3 regions of the Halobacillus sp. ACCC02827 genome follow, and region 2 is predicted to be linked to each of the others. Evidence: riboswitches for the same ligand, from Rfam matches in the RefSeq annotation. Region 2 holds a riboswitch; each other region holds the start of a gene.
What was found. A riboswitch is a leader RNA that binds a small molecule or an ion and turns the genes downstream of it on or off. The one in region 2 is predicted to bind thiamine pyrophosphate.
Positions count from the first base shown of each region.

Region 1 (10,640 bases), 760 kb from region 2:
CCGAACGGTTCGTCGGCGGCACCATCCGTTCCCGAATGCAGGACACGGCTGCCGAGGATAACGTACAGGCAAAGACCGGATCGTTGACAGGGGTTTCCTCTTTATCGGGCTATGTGACGACAAAAGACGGAGAGAAGCTTATTTTCTCTATTGTTTTGAATAATTACCTGGTCGAGGATGTCGGAGACCTGGAAGACCGGATCGCAGTCATTCTGGCGGAACATCGATTTGTAGAGGAAGAGTAATTACTGATTATGGAAGATCGATTGCGGCATCGTGTGGAGAGGAATGGGCAGAGTCCATCAGGCTCACCGGCCAAAGAAAATTACTTCTTCAACAACCTGAAGTCAAGGCGCTCTTAAGTTTCCCGACTATATGGAAAAAGGATCAGAGAAGGCTCTGATCCTTTTTTGATTGGACAATTATGATTCTGGATTGGTACGGTCGGTTTCTTTTTTATCCACAAAAGCGGATCCTACCATATCACCGAATACGTTCGAGGCCGTTCCTGCCATTCCGATCAGGACGTCAACGCCTGCAATTAAGGCGACGATTTCAAGCGGGAGGTTGAACATCGTAAGCACGGCTGCGAGGGTGACGAGTCCGGCCGCGGGAATGCCCGCTGTCCCGATCGACAGCAGTGTGCCGATGACGACGATGGTGATGAAGTCCATGACGGTTAAATCAAGCCCTGTCACATTGGCGGCGAACACGATGGAAACACCCATACGCAGGGCGCCGCCATCCGAGTTGAACACGGCTCCGATCGGTAGGCTGAAGTTCACAATCCGATCGGAAATGCCGGCTTTCTTCGCCGATTCCATCGCAACGGGCAGGGAAGCGATACTGCTTGATGTAAAGAATGCCGTAACATAGGCGTCCTTCGTACTAGAGAAAAAGTCACGAACGTGCCACTTCGCGAGTTTCAAGAAAGACGTATATACTAGCAGCCAAAGCAGAAGGACACCTAAGTAAAACACACCGGTAAACGCGAACAGCGAGCGGAAGGTCTCCCAGCCTTGACTGCCGAATGTCGAAGCACCGATCGCAAAGATTCCGACAGGCGCATAGAGAAGGATCCCCTGCAGAAGCAGGAAGAACAGGTCATTGGCCGCCGAGAAAAACTGGTGCAGCGTCTCTCCTGATTTCTTGAGTTCGTCCTTGTCCGAATAGCGCATCTTCACCAAAGCGAGGCCGGTGATGACGGCAAGGAAAAGGATGCCCATCAGCTCCCCGGAAGAAAACGCAGCGAACAAGTTGTCCGGGACGATGTTAAGCAGTACATCGGAAAATCCGGGCGTTTCCGGCTTTTCGACATCCGCGTTTGGCAGTTCCAGCCCGGCTCCCGGGTTGATCCACAGGGCGAGTGCTACCCCGATAAGGACAGCTGCAGCGGTCGTTATGCCGTAATAGACGAGCAGCTTCCCTCCAATTCTGCCAAGGTACCTCGGGTTCATTTGATTGATCGCAAGGACGACGGTCAGGAATATGACCGGAACAGCGATCAAATTCAACAAATTGATCAATATCGTACCGAGCGGTTTGACCGCCTCCATGGACGGACCGAAAAGGATGCCGGCTCCGATCCCGAGCAGGAAACCGAGCGTCATTTTCAATAGAAAAGAAGAATCTTTGTATAAGTGCCAAATCTTTTTCATACTTTCACCTCTTTATAAGCAATAGACCCAGTATAGCAGTTCCGTGCCGATTGCAGTAGCGTAATATTCGATCGATACTCTCTCATGTCATTTTGCGTATATAGAGGAAAAAAATGCATAAGTTCAATGAATTCCTTTTCCTGCGGTTGTGTGCTAAACTGGCAAAATGCAAAATTACATATCTGTAATTTTTTCAAATTTCTAATGGTTTCAGATAGGAGATGTAAGAAGTTTATGGACCACGCACTTATACAGGAACCGATGGCGGTATTCGCTTATCTTATCGCTGTCGTGGGAATCGTGTTCATGTTATCAACGATGGAGTATAAGCCTTTGAAGAAATTCTTCGGCTATCTTCCTCCGCTTATTTGGATGTATTTCCTTCCGATGCTTTCGACGACGTTCGGAATCATCCCGCAGAGCTCGGATGTGTACAGCTTTTTGAGTACGTATATCCTTCCCGCCGGGTTGCTGCTGTTAATGATCAGTACGAACGTACCGGCAACGTTCAAGCTTGGCGCGAAGGCCGTGCTCGTTTTCTTTGCGGGTACGATCGGCATCGTGATCGGGGGACCGATTGCGTTCGCCTTGTTCCAGGGGATTCTCCCTGAGGATGCGTGGCGAGGTGTCGGGGCGCTTGCCGGAAGCTGGATCGGCGGCTCGGCTAACATGGGAGCCATGATCGAAGCCTTTGATACGCCGGATCATATACTAAGCCCGATGATTTTGACCGATACGATCGTCGGAATCGGCTGGATGGGGGTCATGATTTCGCTTGCCAACTTCCAGAACCGCTTCAATAAATGGAATGGTGCGGATAACTCCACCATTAAACGGGTGAATGAGGAGATCGCGACAGACGTGGAGAAGAATGCCAGACCGCTCGAGCTTCCGCAGCTCTTCGGAATTCTGTCCATCGGTATTGCCGGCTCGTTTCTCGTCCGTCAGTTTGCCGATCTTTCCTTTATTCCGAAGTCGGAGGTCATGAATACGTCGACATGGACGTTCTTGATCATTACGGCCGTCGGAATTCTTTTGTCCTTTACGAAGGTGCGGAACCTCGAATATTATGGAGCCAGTAAGATCGGTTATGCCGGCATCTACTTGTTCCTGGCGGGGATCGGAAGCCAGGCGAACCTTCTGGATATTGTGGAAGCGCCGCAATTTATCCTGATGGGAATCGTTTGGCTCGCCATCCACGTGCTGTGTATTTTCCTTGCGGCCCGCTTATTGAAGGCGCCGCTCTTCTTTGTCGCCGTCGGTTCACAGGGGAATATCGGAGGGACAAGCTCTGCACCGATCGTCGCATCGGTCTTCCAGCCTGCGCTTGCCCCTGTCGGCCTGCTGATGGGGATCCTTGGTAACGTCGTCGGAACCTATGCTGCTCTGCTCTGTGGTCAGCTCGCACGTATGATTGCCGGAGGTTGATAGAAAAGCCGCTTTCCTTTTGATGAAGGAAAGCGGCTTTTCTTATTGACAATTCCTTCTTTGTGGTTGATACTACAGTTAAATAAATTTTACCGAGTAAAAAGGAGTGAACGGTCTAGTGGAGGACATAAAAATACTAACAACCCACGACCAGCTGAAGGCGATGGCGGATCCGTTCCGGTCGGACCTGCTTCTGCGTCTGATGGGGAAGGCGCAGACCGGTCAGCAGCTTTCTGAAATCTATCAGCTCTCAAGAGCCCGCATCCATTATCATTTGAAAGAGTTGGAGAAGAACGGGCTCTTGGAAATTGCTAGAACGGAAGAAAAGAACGGGATTGTCCAGAAGTTCTATCAAACGGTAGCCCGCGGGTTTGTACCGGATGCCGAACTGCTGCCAAACGCAGAGGTGTCGGGTCCAATCCGGCAGATGATGCTCGCCATGCTCGATCATTCCAAACAGCGGGTTTTATCTGTGCCGGAGGAGTCGCTGGAGAATGATTCCCTGTCTAAAAAACCGGAAGACTGGAAATACCGATCCGCCGCTTATGAAATTCATGCAAAGGAGGAGGACTTTCTGGCCTGGCAGCAGAAATTCTCCGACTTAATGGAAGAACTTGCATCGATTCAACGTACGGAACCGACAGAAGATGCGAAGCTGTATTATTTTCACATGCTCGGTTTGCAGATAGAGGAAAGTCGGTTTGGGAAAAAGGGAGAGACATGAAGTGGGGGTGGAGGTCTCTTTTTTTGTGCAACAGTAAAATAATTTTTACCGTCGGCCTGCGCCGGCATCCGAGGAGGAGATGTTATGGAAAGCGCAAAGTCATATGAGGAGAAAAGAGGGGTTTCGTTATGGAAGTCAAGATCCTTTCTCCTATTGTCCTTTACAACGGTTGTTTCCAGTTTAAGCCTGTCGATGTTTATGTTTCTTCAGTCGTGGTACATCGTAGAGTCGTTACATATGGCAGCGGCTCTCGGCATGGTGTTGATTTCCTTGACGACGGTGCGGATGGTTTCCATGATTGTCGGTGGAGTGGTCGCGGACCGCTGCAGTCAAACGAAGGTCATGGCGGCATCGGACTTAACGATGGCTGTCTTCCTCTTTACCTTATCGATTTGTTTTCTTACCCTTCAGGAGGTTCCTGTTTGGATCATGGCGGTCCACGCAGGCCTGTTCGGAGCCTGCGGCGGAATGTTCGAGCCGGCAAGAGATGCGCTGCTTCCGAAAGTGACAGGGAAGGATCAGCTGACGCGCGCAAACTCCGTTATTCAGGGAACGATCCAGATTGCTACGTTCACCGGACCACTCCTTGCCGGTGTCCTGATCCATTCGCTTTCCTACAGCTTCGTCCTTCTGATCATCGTCCTGTTTCTTATCTTATCCGGTGTCGGAATTCTATTTGTGAAAAAGCAGGGAAAGGATGCGCAGGAAGGGGAGCGTTCCCCGTTCTATGCCCAATTGGCGGAGGGCTTCCGTTACACGTGGCAGTCCAGACTGCTGCGGTCGCTGTTCATCATTACGATCATCGTCAACTTTTTCATCTCCGGCCCTTTGATGATGGGGCTGCCGATCTTCGTGGAGGGAGTCCTGAAAGGAAGTGCCCTCGATTTCAGTCTCGTCCAAGGTGGACTGACGTTCGGGATGATTCTCGGAGCAGTCCTGATCGGTTTTCTCAACATCCGGCGGAGACGGGGAGCGTATGCGCTGTACTTGATCGCTCTCGAAGGAGCCGGTATGTTTATCTTCAGCCGGACAGATACGCTTGTTCTATCCGTGCTCATTATCGTTCTTATCGGCATGATCATTACGGCCGTCAATATTCCGCTCCTATCCCTCGTTCAATCGTCTGCAGAAGAAAGCAAGGTGGGGAGGGTGATGAGTCTGATACGGACCGGGTCGCTTGGGTTGATTCCGCTCTCGTACGCGGTCACCTCTCTGTTTCTCGGCTGGGGAATTCCGATTCAAACGTTGATGGCATGGAGCGCGCTGCCCCTTCTCGTGAGTGTTTTCGTTTTATATGTGACTTATCCTGTCCTGCGCTCCGCCGATTAAGCGGGGCCTTTTCTTTTTGCCTGCCGTGATATGCGGGAGAACAGGGGAAAGTACGGGAGAGAAAGGGAAGAACTTATTTTATAAGATCAATCCCGTCAGAGAAACCATTGTGTTTTTGTACAGAGGGCATTAGAGGAAAACAAGTGTTTGATATCGAACGTTATAAGGAATGAGGAAGCAGAGAGGAGAAATGACATGAATCCAACCGTATTGATTACCGGAGCATCGAGTGGGTTCGGCTATTTGACGGCGGTCAAATGTGCGGAAAAAGGGTTTTCGGTAATCGCGACAATGAGGAACATGGAAAAAGCGGAAGTATTCGAGGACGCAGCGATTTCCAATCACGTGAGGAGCCGGATCACGGTTTGGAAGCTCGACGTGACCGATGATGCTTCCATCGCTGCATTTAAAGAAAAGCTGAACGATTTGGAAGCAGTCGACGTTCTCGTCAACAATGCTGGTTTTGCAATCGGCGGCTTTCTCGAGCAGATACCGCTGGAAGCGTACAGACGTCAGTTCGAGACGAATGTGTTCGGGGTCATCGCCGTCACCCAGGCAGTTCTGCCGCTCATGCGGAAGCAGAAGCGTGGCAAGATTATCAATGTGAGCAGCGTCAGCGGTTTGATCGGATTCCCGGGGTTATCGGCATACGTGTCATCGAAACATGCGCTCGAAGGGCTTACAGAAAGCCTCCGCTTCGAGGTCCAGCCATTCGGCATCGATGTTGCTCTTGTAGAGCCGGGCTCGTACCAAACGAATATATGGTCAGCCGGAATGGAACTCCCGGACGCTGTCCATGACCCTGATTCTCCCTATGCTGATTACATAAAAGGACTATGGAATGCGTTGAATGGAGACAGCCGCGAAAATCCGTCGGATGTAGCTGCATTGATGACCGAGTTGGTCGAGCAGGACAGAATACGGAAGCTGCGCTTTCCAATCGGAGCGAAAGTGAAGTTCAACGTATTTCTGAAACGGGTCATGCCTTGGAGAATATTGGAGAAAGCAGTGCTGACGACGGTTTTAGGAAAAGGAAAAACGAACAGGAGGAAACGAAATGACCGCAGTGATGAGTGGGGCAGAAGAGATACGGTTCGAGGGTAATGAGGTAGGGATCCTGGTATCCCATGGATTTACAGGAACGACGCAAAGTATGAGGCCGCTGGCAGAAGCATATGGCCGCGCCGGGTATACCGTCGTCTGTCCGAGACTGAAGGGGCACGGGACCACGCCGGAGGACATGGAGTCCACGAGTCATGAAGACTGGATTCAATCGGTCATGGAAGCCTTTGACTGGCTGGAAGCGCGTTGTGAAAAAATCTTCGTCGTCGGCTTGTCGATGGGAGGGACGCTTGCTTTATATGTGGCAGGGAAGAAGAAGGTCGCCGGCGTCATCCCGATCAATGCAGCAATCGATATCCCGGTGCTTGAGAACAGCTCGAGCACAGAGGAGCGCTTTCTTGAAGCGATTGGATCGGATATTAAAGATCCGGAAAGTGACGAGCTCGGCTATGATCGGACACCGGTAAAATCGATTAAAGAGCTGTCGATGCTCATGGGGAAGACCAGGGATCTATTAAGCAGCATTCATTGTCCGATCGTCGTTTTCGTTTCAAGGGAGGATCATGTCGTGCCCCCGAACAATTCCGAGGTAATCTTTGAAACGGTTTTTTCCGAGCATAAAGAAATTATTCATTTGGATGACAGCTATCACGTCGCAACGCTCGACCATGATAAAGACTTGATCATCGAGCGCAGTCTGGAGTTTTTCCAGACGTACACAAATACGAAATAGCATTCCCCGGGAAATAAAAGGCCTTTGTAATTTCGGGTGGTTTCGACTATAATAGAAGACAAATCAAGAAAAGTAAACGGTATAAAGCCTTCAAGGGGAGCCTCCGGCTGAGAGTGGACGCTGTGTCCAGACCCTTCGAACCTGTCAGTTAGCACTGGCGCAGGGATGGCGGCTTTTTTGATGGTGCAATGCTCAACAAGGGACTCCTCCATCAGGAAGCTTCCCTTTTTGGCATTGCTTTTTTTGTGTTCAATTATTGGGGGTAGATAACGATGAGAAATCGTCGTGTATTATTTCTTGTCGAAGTAGCTATATTCTCTGCTTTGGCACTGCTTTTGGACATCATTCCATTTCTTTCATTCAAATTGTGGGCACAGGGTGGTTCTGTGTCGCTCGCGATGGTTCCTGTCTTCATCATCGCTTTCCGTTGGGGAATCAAAGGCGGAGTCGCCACCGGGCTGCTGCTCGGGGCCTATCAAATCTTAACCGGTGCTTACATCATGACACCTCTTCAGACGTTTCTTGATTACTTCGTAGCTTTCGGTGTCATCGGACTTGCAGGTGTCGCGGCAAAGCCGGTATGGAACGCGGTACGGAAACAAAACAAAAAAGCGATCGTCGGCTGGATCATTGTCGGCTGCTTTGTCGGGAGTCTCCTGCGTTTCTTCGGACATTTTCTCGCAGGGATCGTCTTTTACGGGGAGTTCGCGCCGGAAGGACAGCCGGTCTGGCTGTATTCGCTCGTCTATAACGGGGGGTATATGCTGCCTGCATTCGTATTGAGCAGTATCGTCCTCATCATTCTTTTTCTGCAGCGTCCGAAGCTGCTCACACAAGAATAATACAAGGTTCCCATCCCGCTCCTAGGAATCCTAAACCACTAAAAGCATCGTGCTCCGGCACGATGCTTTTCTATTTTTTATAGGGAGGGAGACCCTATTTTATAGCATATGGGTTTCATGCTTCCTGTAGAAGTGTATATACCATTGCACTGGTTACATAAAAGGAGGGCTGGAAATGAAGAAGCTTTTTAGAAAGAAGCGGTTTTGGTTGATTGTCATTCTTATATTTATCGTACTCGTTTTCATGATCGCTTATCATACATCGTGGAAGAAGCTTCCTGAGGGCATCTCCTATGAAGGGGACGTGCACGAACTATCGGGCGTGGAGTTTTTTCGGGATCTCACGTATGAAGATGAAGAAGGTAATACGGTTCACGACGCGGAGATATTCGATGAAATAAACGCCATGATTGATGAGGCGGAGGATTTCATTGTTGCAGATATGTTTTTATTTAACGGCTACACAGATGGAAAAAGAGATTTTCCGCCACTGTCGGAAAACCTGGTGGATGCCATTCTCGCCCAAAAGGAAAAGCATCCTGACTTGAAGGTCGTTTTCATCACCGATCCAATCAATACGGTTTACGGGTCTTATGAGTCGGAATCGATCAAGCGGCTGAGGGATGGGGGTGTCGATGTCGTGCTGACGGACCTGAACGAGCTCCGTGATTCCAACCCGCTCTACTCCAGCGTCTGGAGGCTTACGGCTTCATGGATGGGGACAGGCGACGGCGGCTGGATCAGCAACCCGCTCGCAAAAGATGCACCCGGTGTCACTCTGCGCTCGTATTTGAAGCTGATGAATATTAAAGCGAATCACAGGAAGCTCGTTGTGACGGAAGATGCGGCAATCGTATCGACGGCCAACCCGCATGACGCGAGCGGTTACCATGAGAATGTGGCGTTCAAGATGACAGGCCCGATCATCCGGGACATTCTCGAAGCCGAGGAGGCAGTTGTCCGTTATTCCGGCGACGCTGATTTCCCGGATTACAAGAACAGGAAATGGGAAAAACAGGATGGTCCAGTGAAGACCAAGTTCGTCACGGAAGGAAAGACGTACCAGGCAATTTTGGAAGAACTTAAGGATGTTGGAAAAGGAGATACGATCTGGCTCGGCATGTATTACCTTGCGGACAGAAAGATCATTGACCTGATTGACAAAGCAGCAGACCGGGGGGCGGAAGCGAACATCATCATGGACCCGAACAAGCAGTCATTTGGACATGAGAAGACGGGGATTCCTAATTTACCCGTAGCCGCAGAGATGCAGCGGCTCGGGAATAAGAACATCCATCTCCGCTGGTATGATGTGAATATCGAACAATTCCATACGAAGATGCTTTATTTAGATAAAGAAGAGGAAGACGTCATCATTGCCGGCTCCGCCAACTATACGAGACGGAACCTGGCAGACTTGAACCTGGAAGCGAACGTCGTGATGAAAGGAAGCGGAGAAGAGCCTGTTTTTCAGGAGGTCGACGGCTACTTCACCAAGCTTTGGAATAACGAAGACGGTCATTTCACAGCGGATTATGAGGAATATACGGATAAGCTGACGTTTATTCGCTATGCCACGTATTACCTGCAGAAATGGACGTGGTTTACGACCTATTGATAGACTACCTCCGGATGATGAGCGTCCGGGGGTTTTTCTGTGTCGGGAACGTTTTATGCTACGATAGAAGGAGGGGGGATGTTATGAAAGCAACCGGCATCGTCATCGAGATCATCGCTGTTGCATCCGTATTCCTGTTGAGTCAAGTCCTGATGTATGGCGTAGATACGGTTCCTCTAGGGATGGATATGGGAGAAGACGGTAAGACAGTCACTCGTCAAGATTGGATGTGGGAGAAAAAGGAAGTTGTTGAGGTTCAAGCGCTCTCCAGTGAGCAGGAAGTCGCTGTTCTTGCCATGGATCAACGCCTCCACAATTTTTTTGCCTGGATCATCAGTCTTCCTCTTTTTCTAGTCATCGGGGCAGGGTCCCGTATTTTCTCAAAAAGGTATGGAACGCGTGCTCTTCTTTCACCGAAGTGGCAGGGAGTGTTGGATGTCGTCGCGATCGCCTTCATCCTCGCCCTATGCATATATGTGGGTTTGGAGTACAAGGAGCTTCTTGAAGAGGCGGATGCTTTATGGCAGCAGCTGAAAAGAGCTGCATAATAGAAGAGGAGTGGTAAGGATGAAATTGGAATTCCGAAAGATCACCGCCTTCGACGAGACAATGGTCGCGGCATACAACCGTTGGGAGAACGATCGAACAATCAGTGCACTTGCAAGACCTCATAAAAATCAAGCGTCTTTCGAGAAGGAACGTCTGCAGACGGTGGATACGCTGACGAAGCGCCTGGAGGACCATGAAATGTATGCCATCATGCTGGACGGGGTCCTTGTCGGTGAAATGAACTTCATGATCGATCCGGAACATCTCTTTAGGAAAGAGAAGGGCTCCGGCTGGATCGGGATCACCATCGGTGAAGCCGGCGCCCGGGGGAAAGGTATCGGCGCTAAAGCGATTTTATTTATGGAGGAGGAAATGAAGAAGATGGGCTTGAATCGGGTCGAGCTCGGAGTTTTTGAATTCAACGAGTCTGCGCACAGACTATACAGCAGACTCGGTTACAAGGAGATAGCCAGAGAAGAAGGATTCACCTACTATGACGGGAGGATGTGGGCGGATATCCGTATGGAGAAGCCTCTTTCGCCGACAGCCCAATAAAAAAATCCCGGGACGGCCCGGGATTTGGCGGTATTATGGCTGAAGGAACATCGCTTCAAGGGCTGGGTCGCCCCCGGCGAAACCTAAGGCAACAGCTGTATATGCTTCATTCGGCTTAAACGTCGCTTGAGGGATTTCAAGG
Region 1 covers NZ_CP128168.1:1,310,815-1,321,454, forward strand. Annotated here, with positions in the region: gene dacB (D-alanyl-D-alanine carboxypeptidase/D-alanyl-D-alanine endopeptidase) at 1-245, shown strand, start outside; gene QRD89_RS06965 (dicarboxylate/amino acid:cation symporter) at 423-1,658, opposite strand; gene QRD89_RS06970 (DUF819 family protein) at 1,893-3,086, shown strand; gene QRD89_RS06975 (ArsR/SmtB family transcription factor) at 3,205-3,810, shown strand; gene QRD89_RS06980 (MFS transporter) at 3,895-5,139, shown strand; gene QRD89_RS06985 (SDR family oxidoreductase) at 5,335-6,243, shown strand; gene QRD89_RS06990 (alpha/beta hydrolase) at 6,197-6,934, shown strand; TPP riboswitch at 7,018-7,117, shown strand; gene thiT (energy-coupled thiamine transporter ThiT) at 7,207-7,776, shown strand; gene QRD89_RS07000 (phospholipase D family protein) at 7,952-9,394, shown strand; gene QRD89_RS07005 (hypothetical protein) at 9,478-9,942, shown strand; gene QRD89_RS07010 (GNAT family N-acetyltransferase) at 9,962-10,498, shown strand; gene QRD89_RS07015 (DUF4397 domain-containing protein) at 10,532-10,640, opposite strand, start outside.
Region 1: another riboswitch for thiamine pyrophosphate. It lies ahead of thiT (energy-coupled thiamine transporter ThiT); the one in region 2 lies ahead of QRD89_RS11085 (thiamine phosphate synthase).

Region 2 (10,640 bases):
CGTGGATTCATCGGAGCTCTATTTGCTAAATCCGGGTACCATGTCACATTCGTTGATATTGCAGATACAGTAATAGATCGATTGAACGAGGAAAAGGGTTATGACGTGAAAATGGCCTCGGAGAGTGGGGAGTCGGAGCGGATCAATAACGTATCCGGCCTTAATAACAGAACCCAGGAGAATGAGGTGGTAGCCGCAATTACGGAAGCTGCCTTTGTAACAACGGCCATCGGTCCGAACGTTCTACCAAGAATTGCCCCTCTCATTGCCAAAGGAATTGTCGAGCGGACGAAGGAGTCGGATGAGAAGCTGTATATCATTGCGTGTGAGAACCAGATCGGTGCGACGGATATCTTGAAACGCCACATTCTAGAACAGCTGAACGAGGAGGAGAAGGCAAGTCTTAAAGGACAGGTGTACTTCTTCAATTCCGCCGTGGATCGGATTGTACCGATTCAGGACCAAAGCTCTCTTGATGTCCTAGTTGAACCTTATTATGAGTGGGTGGTAGAAGCTCCAGCATCCATTCCTTCTGTGGAAGGAATGACCATCGTCGACGAACTCGATCCTTTCATTGAGCGGAAGCTTTTCACTGTGAATACCGGACATGCGGTTATCGCCTATCTCGGTTATCTCTCGGATAAAGCGACGATTCATGAAACTCTCCTTGACGAGGCTATCAAACAACAGGTCCATGCTACGTTGAAAGAAACGGGAGCCTATCTCATACATCGATACGGGTTGGAAGAACAGGCACATGAAGCCTATATAGAAAAGAATATTGAACGTTTCCAAAATTCTTATTTGAATGATCAGGTAACCCGTGTAGGAAGAGCACCTATTCGAAAATTAGGACCGGCTGACCGATTGATCCGGCCCGCTGTCCGTGCGGAGGAAGCTGGGTTGTCCTATACCATGCTTGCAGAAGCCATTGCAGCAGCGCTCCAGTTTGACTATCCGGAGGATGCAGAAGCGGTGGAAATGCAGAATATGATTCGTGACAAAGGGGTAGCGGCTGTTTTAGAAGAAGTGAGCGGCTTAGAGGAAGACCATGCCGTTGCTCAGGAAGTCATCCGTATATACAAACAAAAGACAGCGGAATAAAGCTGCAAAGAACCAGTCGTGAGGAAAGCGGCCGGTTCTTTTTTTTTCTTCATAGAAAGTTGAATAGACACTTCTGTTTAATAAAGGTAAAATATGGTTGAACAGGAGGGGGAGCATGAGTAAATTTGTTTGTATTACTTGCGGGGTTCAGTATCCGGAACAGAAAGAAGAGCCCGAATATTGTCCGATTTGTTTGGAGGAGAGGCAGTATGTCCATCCGGATGGACAGCAATGGACGACGCATAAAGACATGGTGGGCGGCGGAGTCTTCCGTAATGAGATAAAGCAGGTGGAAAAAGGACTTTACAGCATTACGACGGCTCCGTCATTCGGTATTGGACAGACGGCTTACCTCGTCTTGGGTAAAGAGTATAATGTCTTGTGGGATTGTATCACCTACTTGGATGAAGCGACGATCGAGCAGATAGACGCGCTTGGCGGGGTGGGTGCGATCGCTTTATCTCACCCTCACTATTATTCCCGCCAATTAGACTGGGCAGAAGCGTTCAAGGCTCCGATTTACATTCATGCCGATGATGCTGACTGGGTGATGGAACCTGGTGATGCCATTCAATTATGGGAGGGCGAAGTGTACTCTTTACAGCCGGGAGTTACGCTTCACCGGCTGGGCGGTCATTTCAAAGGAGGAGCCGTTCTGCACTGGGAGCACGGATTGGAAGGGGACGGGGTCCTTCTTTCCGGCGACATCATTCAAGTCGTCCAAGATACAAACTGGGTCAGCTTCATGTACAGTTATCCTAATTTGATTCCTCTGCCTGCAGAGAAAGTGAGACATATGGTGGATAGAATCGAAGGAAAGAGGTTCACTCGTCTATATAACGCTTTTCATAAGACCGTAAGGAAAGACGCGGATGCAGTCGTACAACGGTCCGCTGATCGCTACATACAAGCGTTGGAAGGCGAACTTTTTTCCACTTAAACAGAGAATTCCGAGTCGTTTGACAATGGTTCGCTTTCCCTTCTGACCTTTGATAGAATAAGCAGGTAGGATGCAAATTTGTTGTAGAAGAAGGGGAGAGAGTCAATGGGAAAGCCTGTCTATTTGAATCATGACGGCGGCGTGGATGATTTGGTGTCGTTGTTTTTACTTTTACAGATGGAAGAAGTGGATCTTCTTGGAGTCGGAGTCATTCCGGCAGATTGTTACCTGGAACCAGCCGTTTATGCAAGCAGAAAAATCATCGGCCGATTTGGAAAAGGGAAAGAGGTCGAGGTTGCTGCTTCCAATTCACGCGGGAAAAATCCTTTTCCGAAGGATTGGCGGATGCACGCTTTTTACGTAGATGCCCTACCGTTATTAAACGAGTATCCGGATAGGCAGTCGGAGCCTGTGGGTGTCCCTGCTCATGAGCATTTGGTCGATAAGGTGACAGAGAGCAAAGAGCCGGTGACGCTCGTATTCATTGGACCGTTGACGGATCTTGCAAGAGCCTTACAGTTGTCTCCTGAAATCGAATCCAACATAGAAAGGTTAGTCTGGATGGGCGGGACGTTTCTAGAGGAAGGTAATGTGGAAGAACCGGAACATGATGGAACGGCGGAATGGAATGCTTACTGGGATCCGGAGGCGGCCGCCCGCGTTTGGGAAAGTTCCATTCCCATTGATTTAGTTGCGCTTGAAAGTACAAATATGGTTCCTCTGACGCCGGAAGTTCGACAGGATTGGGCTTCCAAACGAGAGGATATCGGTATCGACTTTCTGGGTCAATGCTATGCGATGGTTCCCCCGCTTGTCCACTTCCAGACGAATTCAACGTATTTCCTTTGGGACGTACTTACGACAGCGACCGTTGGAAAGCCTGATTTAGTCAAGAAGAAGGTTGTGAAAAGCATTGTCATCGAGTCCGGAGCCAGTCAGGGGAAAACAGAGATTGCGGAGGATGGAAGAGACGTCTCTCTCGTTTATGAAGTGGATCGTGATCAATTCTTCCATTACATAACAGACCTTGCCCGGCAAGGATAAACAAAGGCATGTTCCTATTGGAGCATGCTTTTTTCATTCCCCTCTTGGAAAACTACTTCTTCTAATGATATGATGGTATTTTTGCAAAAGGCACATACACACCATAGAAGGAGTGGGAAACATCATGAATCAAATCTTATGGGGAATCGGGGGCATGCTGACGGTAGTAGCATTAGCGGTGCTTCTGTCTACAAACAGACGCCTCATTAATTGGAGAACCGTCGGTGTCGGCATCTCCCTGCAGCTATTCTTCGCATTTCTTGTCTTTCAGACCAGTGGGGGCCGTGCGGTCCTTGACGCCATGTCCACTGGTATAAGCACGTTGATCGATTATACAACAGAAGGGATTTCCTTCCTCTACGGCCCGCTTATCGATCATGAGGGCATGGGAACGATGTTTGCTTTCCAAGTCCTTCCGACCGTCATTTTCTTCAGTTCTTTGATTGCTGTTCTTTACCACCTGGGGGTCATGCAAGTGGTCATTAAATGGATCGGCGGCATGCTCTCAAAGCTGCTTGGGACAACGAAAGTCGAAAGCATCAATGCAGCTGGAAATATCTTTGTCGGACAGACGGAAGCACCTTTGCTAATCCGTCCGTTCATCTCTTTTATGTCGAAGTCAGAGCTTTTTGCAGTCATGACCGGCGGGTTCACCTCCATCGCAGGCTCTACGCTTGTTGGATATACGCTGCTCGGAATTCGTGCTGATTATCTTTTGGCAGCCTCTTTCATGGCAGCACCAGCTGCATTGGTTCTCGCCAAAATCATCGTCCCCGAGACGGAGGACAGAGTAGAAACAGCAGAAATAGTGGAGCCGGAGGATGATGATTCAGCGAACGTTTTCGATGCGATTGCGAACGGTGCAACAGCAGGTTTAAAGCTTGTCTTGAATATAGGGGCTATCTTACTTTCCTTTATTGCTATCCTTGCGCTGATGAACGGGATCATCGGATATGTCGGCGGCTTTTTCGGTATTTCCATTACGATTGAGAAGCTTCTTGGCTATCTTTTTGCACCGATGGCATTCGTAATTGGGGTGCCTTGGGAGGAGGCGGTCCGTTCTGCAAGCTTCATCGGGCAGAAACTAGTCGCCAATGAATTTGTCGCATTCACCAGTCTCGGGGAAGTCAAGGAACAGTTGAGTGAGAAAGCAGAGATTGTAACGACGTTTGCGTTGACAGGGTTTGGCAGCCTTTCCGGAATCGGGGTACAGATAGGGGCCTTGGGCGGTCTCGCTCCGGACAGACGCAAAGATGTTGCGAGGCTGGGTCTCCGGGCTGTCGTGGCGGCGACTCTAGCTAACTTTCTATCAGCAAGCATAGCGGGTATGTTTCTATAAGGGGGAACGGTGGTAAGCTTCGTCGGGTGTCCCGTCGTATTCTTACCACGTTCATCTCCAGTTTGGTAATAGGAGGAAATGATAAGTAGATGGATGGACATAATCGTTTATATAAAATAAGCTATAAAAGGGTTTGTCCATACGATACATAACAAGGCTGGCCGTCTTTATGGTCAGAAAGGGGTAAGGGAAAGTGGAACAAAATCGAAACAAACAAGATGATCCGCGGTACCGTATTGCCAACCGTGAAGCATGGATTGGTATCGGCATCGTAGTTGTAAACTTCCTCCTGTGGTTCGGCTTCGCTTACGGGCTGGGGGCGGAACCGGTCGAAGATTATCAATATATATGGGGTCTGCCGGCGTGGTTCTTCTACAGCTGTATCGCTGTAACAGGATTTATATTCGTTGTCGTGATCTTTGCTGTGCGCTGCTTCTTTACAGAGGTGCCGCTGGATGAGGAGGGAGACCGATGAATTGGGAAGTCGTACTACCCCTCCTCGTTTTTCTCGCCGTCATATTCTTTATCGGCTTTTATGCATCGGCACGAATGAAGACCGCATCTGACTTCCTTCAAGAATACTTTCTTGGCAGTAGAGAACTGGGCGGTTTTATCCTCGCCATGACGATGACAGCAACTTATGGGAGTGCATCTAGTTTTGTAGGGGGCCCCGGAGTTGCCTATACGATGGGGCTGGGCTGGGTGCTGCTATCGATGTCCCAACTAGCCACCGGATATTTCGTGCTGAGCGTTTTAGGTAAGAAATTTGCCATCATGGCTCGTAAAATCCGTGCTGTTACCCTGATTGATTTTCTTAAGGAAAGGTATCGCAGCAAATGGGTCGTGCTGATTGCCGCATTCAGTATTATCGTTTTCTTATTTTCCGCAATGGCTGCCCAATGGGTTGGGGGAGCGCGTCTTATTGAAACGATGACCGGCCTTTCGTACACAACGGCACTGGCGCTGTTCGCCGTATCGGTGCTCATCTATGTCATTATCGGAGGGTTTCGTGCGGTCGCGATTACCGATACGGTTCAAGGAATTGTCATGTTCGTCGGTACCGTCATCATTTTAATCGGTACGATCGTCGCAGGAGGCGGCGTGGAAGCGATCATCAACGATCTGGCTCAGGAAAATCCTAACTTGATATCACCTTATGGAGCCGATGGATCCCTGACACCGGCGTATGTATCTTCTTTTTGGGTACTTGTCGGGATAGGGGTCATCGGTCTTCCGCAGGTTGCTGTCCGAGCAATGAGCTATAAGAGCTCAAAAGGGATGCATCGGGCGTTAATCATCGGCACCATCGTTGTCGGAGTCATTATGCTTGGCATGCACTTAACAGGAGTCTTTGCCCGCGCCGTTTTGCCTGGTATAGAAATAGGAGATACCGTTATGCCGAGAATAGCAATGGAAGTATTGCCGCCGTGGCTTGCAGGAATTGTGCTTGCCGCTCCAATGGCCGCGATCATGTCCACCGTTGATTCGCTGTTGCTGTTGGTTAGTTCTGCGGTCGTTAAAGACGTCTATATCAACTATATAAAGCCGGATGCTTCCGATTCTACAGTAAAGCGTATAAGTTTCGGAGTAACTGCCATGATCGGAATACTCGTCTTTGCTATGGCCATACAGCCGCCGGAATTATTAATATGGCTCAACTTATTCGCTTTCGGCGGGCTTGAAGCCGCGTTCATCTGGCCGGTCGTGCTCGGTTTGTATTGGAAAAAAGGAAACGCAAGCGGCGCACTTGCTTCTATGTTGACCGGCGTTGGCAGCTATATCATTATCTACAGTTTTTGGGATAACCCTTTTGGGATGCATACCGTCATTCTGCCTGTTCTTACGGCACTTGTCATCTATGTCCTGGTAAGTCTTTTGACAGGTGAACGCCATAGAAGGGTGCAGGAGGAAATTATAGAGAAGCTTTGGAAGGTATAGAAAGAAGCCACGATTATATAATAATCGTGGCTTTTTTCTATACATCAATGATTATTGGTTTCTTTCATGATCTCTGAGACGATTTCATAGGAACGAAGACGTGCTTCATGGTCATAGATCGGAGAGGTGATCATAATTTCGTCCGCTTGTGTTTCGGATTGGAATTTTTCCAGCTTCCGTTTAACGGTTTCTTTGCTCCCGATAATTGAAGCGCCAAGCTGTTGATGAAGGGCCATTTTCTCTTGAGACGTCCAAACTTGTTCTATATCATCTACAGGCGGCTGCAGCAGTTTTGTCGTGCCGCGCACGAGATTCAAGAACTGTTGCTGCAGTGAAGTCGCAAGCCTTGTCGCTTCTTCATCGGTATCCGCTGCAATCAAGTGAACGCCGAGCATGGCATAAGGTTGTTCCAGCTCACCAGATGGCTTGAAGCTTCCACGATAAAGATTCAGTGCTCCGTGTGTATTGTTCGGAGAGAAGTGACTTGCAAACGAGAACGGCAGCCCGAGCTGTCCTGCAAGCTGTGCGCTGAACCCGCTTGACCCGAGCAGCCAGATCGGCACGTCTGTTCCTTCTCCTGGGTAGGCATGGACCGGGTTATCCCCTCGGAAGTATCCCCTAAGTTCGTCTACCTGCTGTGGAAATTCATTTGGATCACTCTCCAAATGCCTCCGCATCGCTCTTGCCGTCATTTGATCCGTACCCGGAGCACGGCCAAGTCCAAGGTCGACTCGTCCCGGAAATAGTGTTTCCAGCGTTCCGAACTGCTCGGCGATAATCAGTGGTGCATGGTTTGGAAGCATCACACCCCCGGAACCAACGCGGATCTCAGACGTATGGTGAAGGACGTGACTGACAGCGAGAGCCGTAGCAGAACTTGCGATGGCGGGCATGTTATGATGTTCTGCCATCCAGTATCGGTTGTAACCGAGCTTTTCTGCGTGTTGGGCTAAGCTTATCGTATCTTCAAAAGCCTGTTTCGTAGACCTGCCTTCTTTTACACTGACAAGGTCAAGAACGGATATTTTTGTATCGGAAAAAGATGTATTCGTCATATCGTTTACCTTCTTTCTTTAGGAAAATCCTATAGCATATCTTAACAAGATTATTTCGTGTTTCAAAATGTTTTGTTTCTCTATTATTTACGGGACTAAAATACTGGTATATTATAACTAGATATGGGTGTTTTTTAAGACAGAGAAGATAAGGGGGACGAAGCATAATGAAAAATTTTTTGAACCGGTGGCTTGGCAGGAAACGTTGTGTGATATGTGGACGTAAACCAGTAGATCCATCGCGGTATTACAATGATGAAGGCAGGGCTGTCGTCGTTTGCCGGACGTGCGTTACCTATGCAGAACGGAGAGCATTCAGGAAAAGATGACGGAGTACCTTGCAAAAATATGGTAGACGAAATTTTCAATGTATTGTAGGATGAACACATGCATTACAAAATCAATAAGCACATGCACTAGGGGTGCCTTTAAGAAAAGGCTGAGATCGAAGTGATACTTCGGGACTCTTTGAACCTGAACTGGCTCAAACCAGCGGAGGAAAGTGGCGGCTATATCAAAACAATCACGCTGCACTCACGTGTACGTATGTTCAAGTATGCCACTTTCCTTCTGGAAAGTGGCATTTTTTATTGGGGGGAACAAAGCAATGAAGCTTTTAGCCGTTACAAAAGACGAGATGGATCCCGTCACCTTGAAGAGTATAATTCCAGCCATTGATCCGTATGTCGACACTGTCATTTACCGAGATAACTCAAAGTCTCTGGTGGATTATGAAGCTGCATTTAGAGACTTGATGGATGTCTCTGATAAGTGGACGGTTCACAAGCATAGTGGAATTGCAGATCGTACGGATCGAAGCGTCCATTATCCAGAGAGGTGTATGGATGATCTTAAGGTAGGAACAGGGAAGGTTAGAGGGGTTTCCGTTCACAGTTTGGAATCAGGCAGAACAGCACAAAGGGCAGGCGCGGACTATGTTCTCTTCGGTCATATATTTCAGTCGGACAGTAAGCGGAACGCGCCACCCAGGGGGATAAGCTCGTTGATGGAGCTTACCGGAGGGTTGGCTATTCCTGTTTTCGCTATCGGAGGGATTCAGCCACAGCATATATCTCTGTTGCGGAAGGCAGGAGCAGCAGGCGTGGCTGTGCAGTCGGGTATTTTCGACGCGGAGGATCCAATTTCGGCAGCAGAAAATTATCGGGAGGCGATTCTTTCATGAAGAACCATTGGGATACGGTAATCGTTGGTGGGGGCATCATCGGTCATTCTATTTCTTATCACCTTAGTAAGGCAGGGGCCGATGTGTGTGTGCTGGATAAAGGTACAGGTGGCAGACGAGCGACAGGGGCTGCTGCAGGGATGCTGGGGGTCCACACGGAAAACCGGACGCCGGGACTGTACCATGAATTTTGTGTCAAGAGCAGAGATATGTATAACGAATTGCAAACAGAATTGTACCAGTGTTCCGGAATCGACATTCAGCTGACTACAAACGGTATGCTCCAAATCGCTTTGGATGAGAGGGAGGCGAAAGAACTGCAGGAGAAGCAGCAATCTTTTCCCTCTCTCTCCTGGCTGGACGATCGAGAGATGAAAATCCGTCATCCGTGGGTTAAGTCCTCCGGGGCTTTATGGATGCGGGAGGACGGCAACGTAAAACCGGAAAAAGTGGCTGAAGCGTTCAAGCGAGGCGCACGGTCATTCGGAAGCACCGTTAAGGATGGGTGCTTCGTCATCCGCATACGGAAGAGCGGACAAGGATATGAGGTGACGACGAATGAAGGAGAGATCTTCGCAGAGCGTATCGTCGTCGCTGCCGGGGCAGACAGTGGACCATGGTTCAGGGAAACAGGCCTACCAAACCCGATGGTTCCAGTGAAAGGGGAATGCTTCTCTATTAAACCGAGGAACCTGTTGTTTCAGGAAACTTACTTCTCTCCTTCTTTTTATGTCGTACCGAAGAGGGACGGAAGCATCGTTATTGGAGCCACCTCCAGAGAAGGGGATGGCAGCGAATCGACTTCTGCCGGCGGAATTGCCGACTTGATGGATCAGGTGTTTCGCGTTTTCCCGGCGCTTAGAGAGGAGCCGCTTGAGAAGTGGTGGTCCGGAGTAAGGCCTGGTACGTCGGACGGGCGCCCGGTCATCGGAGAGCATCCACAAGAGAAAGGCATCTTCTTTGCAACGGGTCACTACCGGAACGGCATCCTTCTTGCTCCTGCAACAGGAAAACTGATTCAGAGCTTGTTTGAGAAAGGCACGTTTGCAAAGAAGTATGAGGGTTTGTTTTCACCGGCAAGATTTCAGATTGGAGGAGTCTATGAACATACACGTTAATGGGAAAGTGGTGGAATGTAGAGGAGAAGACAGCACCGTAGCTGATCTCCTGGAACAATTAGATATTCGGACACGTTTTTCTGTTGTGGAACTTAACCGGAAAATACTAAATAAAGAAGAATACGATAAAGAGCGTCTTCAAAGTCGGGACAGCGTGGAGATCGTTCATTTCGTAGGAGGAGGATGAAGGAAAAATGAAGATTAATAACGAGACATTCACATCGAGATTGATGCTAGGAACAGGAAAATATCCGTCGTTTGATGTGCAAAAAGAAGCGGTAGAGGCTTCTGGAACGGAAATACTTACTTTCGCTGTGCGGAGAATGAACATCTTTAATGAAGAGGAACCGAACCTCCTGGAGTCCATCGATTTAGAGAAGTATTCCCTGCTACCAAATACGGCCGGAGCGAAGACTGCAGAGGAAGCGGTTCGAATTGCCAGACTAGCGAAAGCATCCGGATTATGCGATATGATCAAGGTCGAGATAATCGGCTGTGATAAAACGCTGCTGCCGGATCCCTTTGAAACGATGAAAGCGTCGGTTCAATTGCTGGAGGAGGGTTTCACTGTGCTTGTTTATACTTCTGATGATGTCGTCCTTGCGAAACGGCTGGAGGAGGCCGGGGTGCATGCCATTATGCCGGGTGCTTCCCCTATCGGATCGGGGAAGGGTATTGTAAATCCATTGAATCTGCGTTTTATCATAGAACAGTCGGACATTCCTGTCATTGTTGATGCGGGAATCGGAAGTCCGAAAGATGCAGCCTGGGCGATGGAACTCGGTGCGGATGGTGTACTTCTTAACACGGCTGTAGCAGGAGCATGTGATCCAGTAAAGATGGCAGCAGCAATGAAGCTTGCCGTAGAAGGGGGGCGGTTTGGGTATGAAGCAGGCCGTGCGGAGGAACGGCAGTATGG
Region 2 covers NZ_CP128168.1:2,075,398-2,086,037, reverse strand. Annotated here, with positions in the region: gene QRD89_RS11120 (mannitol-1-phosphate 5-dehydrogenase) at 1-1,104, shown strand, start outside; gene QRD89_RS11115 (MBL fold metallo-hydrolase) at 1,220-2,044, shown strand; gene QRD89_RS11110 (nucleoside hydrolase) at 2,150-3,088, shown strand; gene QRD89_RS11105 (NupC/NupG family nucleoside CNT transporter) at 3,213-4,427, shown strand; gene QRD89_RS11100 (YhdT family protein) at 4,621-4,902, shown strand; gene panF (sodium/pantothenate symporter) at 4,899-6,365, shown strand; gene QRD89_RS11090 (LLM class flavin-dependent oxidoreductase) at 6,410-7,420, opposite strand; TPP riboswitch at 7,829-7,938, shown strand; gene QRD89_RS11085 (thiamine phosphate synthase) at 8,028-8,603, shown strand; gene thiO (glycine oxidase ThiO) at 8,600-9,721, shown strand; gene thiS (sulfur carrier protein ThiS) at 9,705-9,908, shown strand; gene QRD89_RS11070 (thiazole synthase) at 9,916-10,640, shown strand, end outside.

Region 3 (10,640 bases), 1.4 Mb from region 2:
AATTTCATATTTTTGTAATCAATTTAAATATCAGGAAGGAATATATTCAGCAAAGAGAGAAATACAGCAACGTAGTTAGAGAGCCATGGATTTGGAGCGCCGACGTTTCCTGCTCCCAGCACCCGCATCTGCGGGTGGCAGGAAGGGGTCTGGCGGGGAGGTTTTGGAATGAGAGAAGTAGTGATCGTTGACGCAGTAAGAACACCGGTCGGAAGGAGAGGAGGCATGTTCCGTGAAGTCAGGCCCGACCTTCTGTTAGCGGAATTGCTGAAAGAATTGATGCGAAGGTCGGGAGTGGATCCTTCTCAGGTGGAGGATGTAATTGCCGGGTGTGTAACGCAAGTTGGTGAGCAGGCAGGAGATATTGCCCGCATTGCTGCCCTTACCGCGGGTTTTCCTGTTCAAGTCCCTGGTGTTACATTGGATCGCCAGTGTGGATCGAGCCAGCAGGCGGTTCATTTTGCGGCACAGGCAATCGCAAGCGGGGATATGGACGCTGTCATTGCCTGCGGAGTCGAAAGTATGTCACGGGTTCCGATGTTTTCGAATCGGCAGGGAGTGAAGGATAACGAACGCCTGACGGATGCATATGAATTGATTCATCAAGGTCTCTCAGCCGAACGTATTGCAGATCGCTGGGACATATCGAAAGAAACGCTTGATTTATATGCGGTCGAGAGCCACAGGCGGGCGATACAAGCGGTAAAAGAAGGGCGGTTTGATAAAGAGATTCATCCAATTACGACAGCAGACGGGGAAGTGTGCAGCCGGGATGAAGGACCAAGAACGGATACATCCATGGAAGCATTGGCACAATTAAAGCCGCCGTTTAAAGAAGGAGGGAAAATCACAGCGGGTAATGCCAGTCAAATCAGTGATGGAGCGGCCGCTCTACTGCTTATGTCAAAGGAGAAGGCGGAAGCAGAAGGAATCAAAGGAAGGTGCCGTATCGCCTCCCGCTCCGTCATCGGCTCTGATCCGACACTCATGCTGACAGGACCGCTTCCTGCGACCTACAAAGCATTGGAAAAAGCCGGATTGGCTCTTGAGGATATCGATCTTTTTGAAGTGAACGAGGCTTTTGCCTCTGTGCCGCTATTTTGGATGAAAGAAACGGGGGTACCGCATGAGAAGGTGAATGTGAACGGAGGAGCGATTGCGCTTGGTCATCCACTTGGCGCGACAGGAGTGAAGCTGATGACAACATTAGTTCACGAACTGGAAAGGAGAAACGCGCGTTACGGATTGCAGGCTGTCTGTGAAGGGTTAGGAATGGCGAATGCGACTATTATTGAAAGAATCAAATGACTGCATGGAGAACGTTAGGTGAGGCAGGTCCGTTTTTAGACTAACCAAAAACAAAGGAGTCGATAAACGATGGCACAAACACTTAAAGGGATGTTCGAACAAACGGTAGCGAAGCATGGGGATAAGGAAGGCTTGGTGGATTTACGACTTGGAATCCGGTGGACTTATGCAGAGTGGGACATTGAAGTGAATAGAGCTGCCAATGCTTTACGGGCATCCGGAGTGGAGAAGGGAGACAGGGTATCGACTGTCCTCTTCAATACATCTGAATTTGCTACGACGCTGTTTGCCTGTATGAAGATCGGTGCCGTCTTCCAACCGGTCAACTTCCGACTGTCAGAACGGGAGATCCGCTATATTCTGACCGACGCCTCCCCTAAGGTCGTATTGTTTGAGAGGGCTACGGCGTCACAAGTCGCTCCGATAGCTGCAGATATGCCTGCCATCGAATTTTGGAGCATTGATGAAGTCGAGCAGGAGCACGCCGTAAACTATCACGATCGACTGGCAAGTGTTACAGCAGATCGACCGGTGTGTCAACTCGATGAAAACGATCCATATGCCATCATGTACACGTCAGGGACGACCGGGTCACCGAAAGGCGTCATCCACTCCCACCGTGACATGATCGATCAAGCGCTGATTATGACAGCTTGTCTGCGTCTCACGAAAGAGGATCGCGGATTAACGGTTGCCCCGATCTTTCACTGTGCGGAACTGCACTGCGCCTTCTTCCCGCGCGTTATGATAGGGGCAGCAAATGTGATTATGCACCACTTCGAAGCGCAAGAACTGATTGAAACCGTCAAGCAGGAGCAGATCACCTGCTTGTTTGCAGCACCGACGATGTGGAACATGGTGCTGGAAGAAGAATTCAGTGCAGAGGATTTCCAGACGCTCCGACAGGGATTATACGGTGGAGCTCCCATGGCTCCATCCCTCACGAAGCGTCTGCATGACGCCCTTGGAGTAGAACTGCTCCAGGCTTATGGCATGACGGAGATGGGCCCTGCCATTACAGCATTGATGGACGAGGAGCAAATAAGAAAAGCAGGATCGGCAGGAAGACCGCTGCTTAATCATGACGTCAGGGTCGTGCGAACGAATGAGCATGGACCGGCGGAACCCAATGAAATCTGCAAACCGTTCGAACTGGGGGAAATTATCGTCCGCGGGCCGAGTATGATGACGGCCTATTACAACAGGCCGGAAGAAACGGAAGAAGTCTTATACAAAGGGTGGTATCACACCGGTGATATCGGCTCCTTTGATGAAGAAGGATATCTGTGGGTAAGGGACAGAGTGAAAGATATGATTCTATCCGGTGGAGAGAACATCTACTCGAGAGAAGTAGAGGATGTGCTCTTTGATCATCCTGGTGTGCTCGATGCGGCGGTTGTTGGGGAGCCGGATGAGATGTGGGGAGAGCGGGTGGTCGCCTTCATTGTCCGTAAGGGGGACCCGGTGTCCTCCGAAGAGTTGGATGCTTTCTGCACCTCAGGCGGAAGGCTGGCCCGCTTTAAGCGGCCGAGACGATATGTATTTATGGAAGAATTGCCGAGGAACGCCAGTGGTAAACTGCAGAAATTTAAATTAAGAGAAGAACGGACAGCTATGTTGGAATAAGGGAAAGCGGTGCTCTCATGCGCAGGGAGCACCGCTTTTTTGTTGTCATTTCCCGGGAAATGTTTCGACAAAATCATAAGAGTCGCTTCAACTGTTTGACCGGCTGCCGCTTCCGTGCCTCTTCATATTGGAGAAACGGACAGCCTTTCTCTTCGAGTCGGGCCAGGACGTTCTTAATCGTGAAGGATTCCGGTCGCAGTCCTTCTTTTACCTCTTCCCAAAATAACGGACAGGCAACCGTGGCTTCATCGGTACGGCGAGCGGAATAGGGGGCAACGATTGTTTTCCCTTCTGCATGCTGGACATAATCCAGATACAGCTTCTCTCCTCGTTTTTTCTTCAGGCGTTCGACTGTGAACAGGTCCGGGCATTTTTGTACGAGTGTTTCCGCCACAGCTTCGGTAAGGTTCCGCGTTTCCTCATAGCTGAAGTCGCCTGCTTGAATAGGGATATGAATCTGCATCCCTTTGTTACCAGACGTTTTGATGAAGCTGATGACTCCGATTTCATCCAGCATCTGCTTCATCCACTGTGCAGCGGTAATCGCAAGTGAAAAGTGTTCCCGGCTTGGGGGATCCAGGTCGAAGACAATTTCATCGGGTAAGGATGCATCTGTTTTGTCAAAAGGGATATGGAACTCCACTGCTCCTTGATTGGCAAGCCAAAGGAGCGAGGGGAGATTATTGCAAAGGATCCGGCTTCCGTCTTTTTCTTCCCATGTGTCTAAATAGTCCGGAGCATGATCCGGGGCTTGCTTTTGATAGAATGACTCAGCAGTAATCCCGTCCGGACAGCGGATTACTGTCAATTTCTTCTCCGCTAAGAATGGCAGCATGTAAGGTGCGATATGACGGATATATTGAAAGTATTGTTTCTTACTGACGTTCTTCCACAGCTGTTTATCCGAGTTCGTGACAGGTACTTCTTCAGGATAGAGGGAAAGGTCCCACTCCATCTTCTCTTTTGTGCAGTTCTCCGGTGTCAGATCAAAGCGGAATCGGTGAAAAGTAGGTTCGCGCATTTCCCCATCCGCTGCATCAAGGCAATGGATATCCGCGCAGACGCTTGGAGTTACATGCCATTTCCCGGCCTGATTTTCTCCGTTACTTTTAAAAAACATCTGAAGTGTTTCTGCTTCTTCGACAGACAGCCCATTTTTGAACTTTCCCAACGTCTCCTCCTTGAGAGTGACGTCATAGTAGCCGTTGGCCGGATCATAGGCTGTCAGACAGCCGGAAACGCTGCGGAAGTTCTTCCATTTCAACCATTGCTTGGACCGCTCCCCTTCGCTGTACAAGCTCTTCTTGTGTTTTGCGACAATCCCTTCCGCCCTGTGAAGCAATACTAATGCTTTTATCTTTTCTAGGCTGGTGTGTACTTCTGAAAGCACGATGTGAGGATGCTGGATGGTTTGAACGAGAGCGTACAGGCTTCGCTTTCGTTCTTCCAATCTCTGTTTCCCCCCCGTCAAATGATCAAATGCGACAAATGTACACGGCCTTTCCCGGGCGGCCCTGGCTATTACAGCTTCCTTCTTTAACCGTCCTCTCGTCTGCAAGCGAGAGAAGTTTGTCTGCCACCGTGTGTTACGGATGACGAGTTCCCCGTCAATCGTGAAGGGGAGCGAGTCGGCTGGGGGAACAAATCCGCATATCTCCGGGAAGCGGCCACTCAAGTCCTTGCCGTTTCTACTCCATAGCTTTATCCCGTCCTCCGAAGCATGGAGGAGACAGCGGAAGCCGTCATACTTCACTTCATAAATCCAATCCGGTCCGGTCGGCAAATCTTCTGCAGCAGTCAATAGCATCGGTTTCAAAGACACCCGCTCCTTTTTTATATGCTGCTTAGTTTACCCACAGCCGGCGAACATATTTTACCGACCTGTCGTGAATGCTAGGAGAAAAAGGAGTCGAGAACTATGCATACGATGTGGAAAGGAACCATCAGCTTCGGTCTCGTCAATATTCCGATCAAGCTTCATGCAGCGACGGAGAACAAGGATATTAAGCTAAGGCAGCTTCACAAAGAATGTAAGACACCGGTGGAATACAAAAAACGCTGTCCGGTATGTGAAGAGGAAATCAGCCAGGAAGAAATTGTGAAAGCCTATGAATATGCCAAGAACAAATTCGTGGTGCTGGATGAAGAGGATTTGGAACAACTGAAGAAGGAGCAGGAGGATAAGGCGGTCGAAATCCTCGACTTCGTCAAGTTGGAGGAAATCGATCCGATTTATTTTGAACGAAGCTATTTTATATCGCCCAATGAAGGGGGATCGAAAGCGTACGGGTTGTTACGCCAAGCTCTGTCCGATACGGGGAAAATAGGTGTAGCAAAAATTATTATTCGATCCAAGGAACAGCTGGCGGTTGTTCGTGTTTATGAAAATACATTGCTCATGGAAACGATCCATTTCCCGGACGAAGTAAGAAACGTACAGGATGTCCCGAATGTGCCGGCAGAGGCGGATTTAGGAAAGAAAGAGCTTAGTACCGCAGTGACATTGATCGATCAATTGACCGAAACATTTGATCCGGGAAAATATACGGACGAATACCGAACCGCGTTGATGGACTTGATTGAGGCGAAGAAGAACAACGAAGAGGTTACGACGGCAGCAGACAAACAAAAACCGGACAATGTCACCGATTTGATGGAAGCTCTGGAGAAATCGTTGGAGCGGACCAAAGGCGCGAAGAAGAAAAAAACAACGAAACGAAAAACGACTGCCTCCACTAAGAAGAAGACGTCATAATCCCTTATGTGACAAGGGTTTGTCGAACGTTTTGACTGTATTATTAAGAGGCGTTGTAGTATAATATATAGTAGATACATGTGGTTCGGAGGGGAAAGAATGAGTGTTCGGACAGAAGAACAGGCAGAGCATTTGATGCGTTCTGCGAAAGCGTCCATGGCTATTGAAGGGTTCAGCTTGAATAAGAAGCAGGAATCATTAGTTAAGAAGTGTCTTACAGGAGCCATATCCCATAAAGAATTCGTCAAGCGGGCTTTGGAATTGTCCCGCCATGCCTAGTTCCAGGTATGGGGGTGAATCCTCCCGCTATTGTTATGCAGGGACTGATGTGCTGATTAATCACTATGACCTTATGGACGACAAGCAGCTGGAGTATATGGAGGCGATCCTTGCCACCCAGCGTTTGTCGGAACTGCAGGAAAAGCCTGTGAAAGGGGACTTCGACCTCAGACATTTGCAACGTATTCACGCCCGTTTATTTTCCGATCTTTATCCTTTTGCGGGCAATATCAGGACAGAGAATATCACGAAGGACGGGTTTTCTTTTGCGCAGGCCCGCTTCATTCAGGAAGCTTCTGTCCCGATCTTTGATTCTCTAATGAAGGAAGAGTGGGCAGGGATGGACAAAGAGGACTTAGCACGGAAACTGGCTCACTATATGGCGGAGTTGAACGTCCTTCATCCGTTTCGGGAAGGAAATGGTCGGAGCTTGCGTGAGTTCATCCGCACAATCGCCTTGGAAGCCGGCTACCATCTGGATTGGTCCTGTGTACCGAAAGAGGAGGTCTTTCAAGCGAGCATCGATTCAGTCAAGGATATCAGCAGTCTTTATTCGGTTATCCAAGCGTCGCTTGTTCCACTTGCCAAATGAGCAAAAGCCGGGGGAATCCCCGGCTTTTTATTCATCTTCTACAAGCACTTCCTTCTCCGGTCCTTCGTTTTCCTTAAGAACAATCTGCCACTGGTCATCGTCTTCATCAAATAGAATTTCCGCCACGGCGACAATTTTGTCATCTTCTACATCGGTTAGAGCGGAAGCCAAGGCTTCGGAGGTCGTCAATCGGGCCCCTTCTACTTCACTCATCTCCACTTCGGAAACCTTATCGGCAGGTGCCTGTTCTGGAAAACTTTCTTTAATGGGGCCGTCTGTCCAAACATCTACATATTTACCTGTCCATTCGTTGTCCGGAGCTTCAGACACCCACATCGCCCGCCCTTTTTCTTCTGACTCTGTAGTCGGAGTGACGACAAGGATACTGGATCCTTCCTGTTCCATCACATATCCGCTGATTTCTGCTTGCTCCGGAGGCGCCTCTGCTTCCGTTTCCTCATAATCCGAGCCGGCTGGTGCAGAACTGCACCCCGCCAAAAGAATCAAACAAGCGGCCCCCATCATTGTCCAGATGTTTCTCATTGTCATTCTCCTCTCGAATACAGATATTATTCAGAATATTGCACATGACAGAAGATACGAACTTTGTTATCATAAGACTCAACCAAGCAAATAGTACGATTCAACTACTAGGGGGGCCTTGTTACAGGCTGAGAGGAAAGCGTAAAGCTTTTCGACTCTTATAAACCTGATCTGGTTAATACCAGCGGAGGGAAGTAGTCAGACGAACGAATAGTTATTCATCGACTGTCTATGATCCGAGTCAGGTCCTCTCCAGGACCTGGCTTTTTTATTTTCCTATGGAAGGGGGGAATGTATTGAACCGTACACGTTTATTGACTATTATGGCACTGTTTGTTGCCATTGGAACATTCGGAGCACAGCTGCTCTGGTTTCCGGCAGGCATCGCGAAGGCATATCCTGTCCAACATGCGGTAAATGTCATGGCTGCTGTGATGCTTGGACCGCTGCCTGCTGCTGCCATTGCTTTCTGCATCGGCCTGCTGCGATTTCTTTTAGGGCTAGGAACACTGTTGGCTTTTCCTGGTGGAATGGTCGGAGCATTATTTGCTGGTTTGTTTTATCGGATATACAAACGGAAAGGGACAGCTGTAGTCGGCGAGGTGATTGGAACTGGAATCATTGGAGCATTACTCGCCGTTCCGCTGGCTGGATTCATCATGGGCAGTGCGGCCGGAGCGTTTGCCTTTGTTCCTTCTTTCTTCATCAGCAGTCTGTCAGGAGCTGCCATCGGCTGGTTTGTGCTGTCACGTATCAAAGCAGAACAACTTCTATTACAACCATAATACACGGAAACTGCTAGGGGCGCGAATTATCGCTGAGATAAGGATTATCCTTTGTCCCTCAACACCTGATCTGGTTCGTACCAGCGTAGGGAAGTAGTCTGGACCTCTGCAATCCTCTAGTAGCTTCCGAATAACCCAGGGAGGCACCACTATGTCATTCTCCACTCAATTAAGAAAAGAAAATCAGGACGTGTTTGAAGCTATTTTTCACCATCCATTTGTTGAAGGTCTCGGAAAAGGAGAACTTCCGAAAGAAGCTGTCGCTCATTATGTGAAAGCGGACTTTGAATATTTGAATGCATTTATGCATGTGTACGGCATTGCTGTTTCCAAATCACCAAAAAGAGAAGATATTGAGCTCTTCAATGACCAGATCAACTTTGTGCTCCACAGTGAAGTGCATCCCCATAACAACCTGTGCCGATATATCGGTAAAGAATATGAGGAACTGCAGGGTTACCCGCTGCCACCGACAGCGGACCACTATATTAAACATATGCTCTACCATGCGCATATGGGCAGTATTGGAGAAATTATTGCCGCCTTACTTCCATGCCCCTGGACATATCTCGAAATCGGTAAAGAACTAACGAAAGCCTATCAACCGGACGAAAATCATCCGTTCTTTGATTGGATCGATTTCTATGCAGAGGAAGAAATAGGCGGATTGACAGGACAGCTTTGTGAGAAGCTTGATGCCTATGCAGAGCAAGCTTCAGACGAGGAGAAGAATAAGATGCGTGAAGCTTTCCGAAAGAGCTGCCAGCTGGAATTATCCTTCTGGGAAATGGCCTATACCGTCGAGGAATGGCCCGTAGCTGAGGGGGTTTACCGATGAACCGAGTGAAGTGTGCTCTTACCATCGCCGGAACGGATCCAAGCGGCGGTGCGGGTATCCAGGCGGATTTAAAGACGTTTCAAGAGCTTCAAAGTTATGGGATGAGCGTCGTCACTTCGGTAGTCGCTCAGAATACGACCGGCGTATCTGCGGTTCATCATCTTCCGGTCACGATGCTGAAGCAGCAGCTCTATGCAGTATCAGACGATATGCCGATCGATGCACTGAAAACGGGTATGGTGGCAACTATCGATATGATGGAGGTCCTTAAACAATGGCTGAAGGAAACAGAGGCTGCATACGTCATGGACCCTGTGATGGTAGCAACGAGCGGCGATCCTTTAATTGAGGAAAAGGCGAGGGATTATCTCAGGAAAGAGCTTGTTCCTTTAACAACGCTCGTAACACCGAACATACCGGAAGCGGAGTATTTGACCGGTAAGGCGATAGAGACGGAAGAAGCTATGAAAAAGGCAGCGGAAGAACTTGTCGAGGTTTATGGAGCTGGTGCAGCACTTGTCAAAGGAGGTCATCTGAGAGGTCATGCGGTCGATTATTTATATGATGGAAACGAGATGACCGTTTTGGAAGCAGAGCGAATCGATACGAATAACACCCATGGCACCGGTTGTACGTATTCGGCTGCGATCACGGCATACTTAAGCCGGGGCGATACGTTGAAAGAAGCCGTCCGTAAAAGTAAGTACTTTGTTACCGAAGCCATTCGTTACTCCTTTGACCTGGGAGCAGGAAGCGGACCCACCAATCATTTTGCCACCAGGAAGGAGACGATGAAAGGATGAACACCATCATAGAAAAAGTAAGAGAAAAGCGGCCGCTGATTCATCACATCACGAACCAAGTGGTCGTCCATTTCACAGCGAACGGTGCGCTTGCTTTCGGGTCTTCGCCAATCATGGCAGCCGCCCATCAGGAAGCGGCGGACGTAGCGATGTTGGCAGACGGGGTGTTGTTGAATATCGGAACATTGAATGATTACCAGGTGGAATCCATGATCTTGGCAGGAAGAGCCGCTAATGAGAAAGGTATTCCTGTCGTTCTCGATCCCGTCGGGGTAGGGGCGACCAAGTATCGTTATGAAGCATTTCAACGCATCGTAAAGGAGGTTCAACCGACGGTCATCAAAGGAAATGCAGGAGAGCTGGCTCGGCTGGTTGATATAGAAGTGGAGACGAAGGGAGTCGATTCTGTCGGGGAAGGGAATACCGGGGAAATTGTTCAAGCGGTTGCTGAAGCATTACGAACAGCGGTCGTCTGCACAGGTGCCGTTGACCGCTTTTGTGCCGATGGAAAAAGCGGTCGGAACGAGAGCGGTCATCCGCTGCTTGGCCGCGTCACCGGTTCCGGCTGTCTCCTGGGTTCCATTCTCGCCGCTGTTCTTAGCGTCGATGGCGGAGTGTACGAGAAACTGGAAACGGCGTTGAAGCATTACGGTCGTGCAGCGGAGCAGGCCGCTTCTCTCCCATCTGTTCAGGGCCCTGGAACATTCCTGCCGCATTTCCTTGATGCACTCAGCCGGGATCTGGAGGAAGGAATATGACACTTTCCCATCGTCTGCGGAAGTATTTAGTCATGGGTAGCCAAGACTGTGTAAAAGATCCTTTGGAAACGCTGTCTGAAGCTGTCTCCGGCGGAATCACGGCTTTTCAATTCCGGGAAAAGGGGGATGGTTCTATGGAGTGGAAAGATAAAGTCGAACTCGGGCGTGCTTTGAAGCGGGTATGTGATGCAAACAACGTCTTATTTGTCGTCAATGATGACATCCGACTGTTCGAAGTTTTAGATGCCGAGGCCATTCATGTGGGGCAGGAAGATGTTCATGTAGAGAGTATCCGGGCGGCATACCCTGACGCTGTGATCGGCCTATCTTTGTCCGATAGGAATCACCTGGAA
Region 3 covers NZ_CP128168.1:3,429,431-3,440,070, reverse strand. Annotated here, with positions in the region: gene QRD89_RS18095 (thiolase family protein) at 169-1,308, shown strand; gene QRD89_RS18090 (fatty acid--CoA ligase) at 1,378-2,934, shown strand; gene ligD (DNA ligase D) at 3,008-4,741, opposite strand; gene ku (non-homologous end joining protein Ku) at 4,853-5,689, shown strand; gene QRD89_RS18075 (hypothetical protein) at 5,789-5,968, shown strand; gene QRD89_RS18070 (Fic/DOC family protein) at 6,018-6,560, shown strand; gene QRD89_RS18065 (DUF3221 domain-containing protein) at 6,588-7,103, opposite strand; TPP riboswitch at 7,203-7,313, shown strand; gene thiW (energy coupling factor transporter S component ThiW) at 7,400-7,888, shown strand; TPP riboswitch at 7,894-7,997, shown strand; gene tenA (thiaminase II) at 8,040-8,726, shown strand; gene thiD (bifunctional hydroxymethylpyrimidine kinase/phosphomethylpyrimidine kinase) at 8,723-9,529, shown strand; gene thiM (hydroxyethylthiazole kinase) at 9,526-10,287, shown strand; gene thiE (thiamine phosphate synthase) at 10,284-10,640, shown strand, end outside.
Region 3: another riboswitch for thiamine pyrophosphate. It lies ahead of tenA (thiaminase II); the one in region 2 lies ahead of QRD89_RS11085 (thiamine phosphate synthase).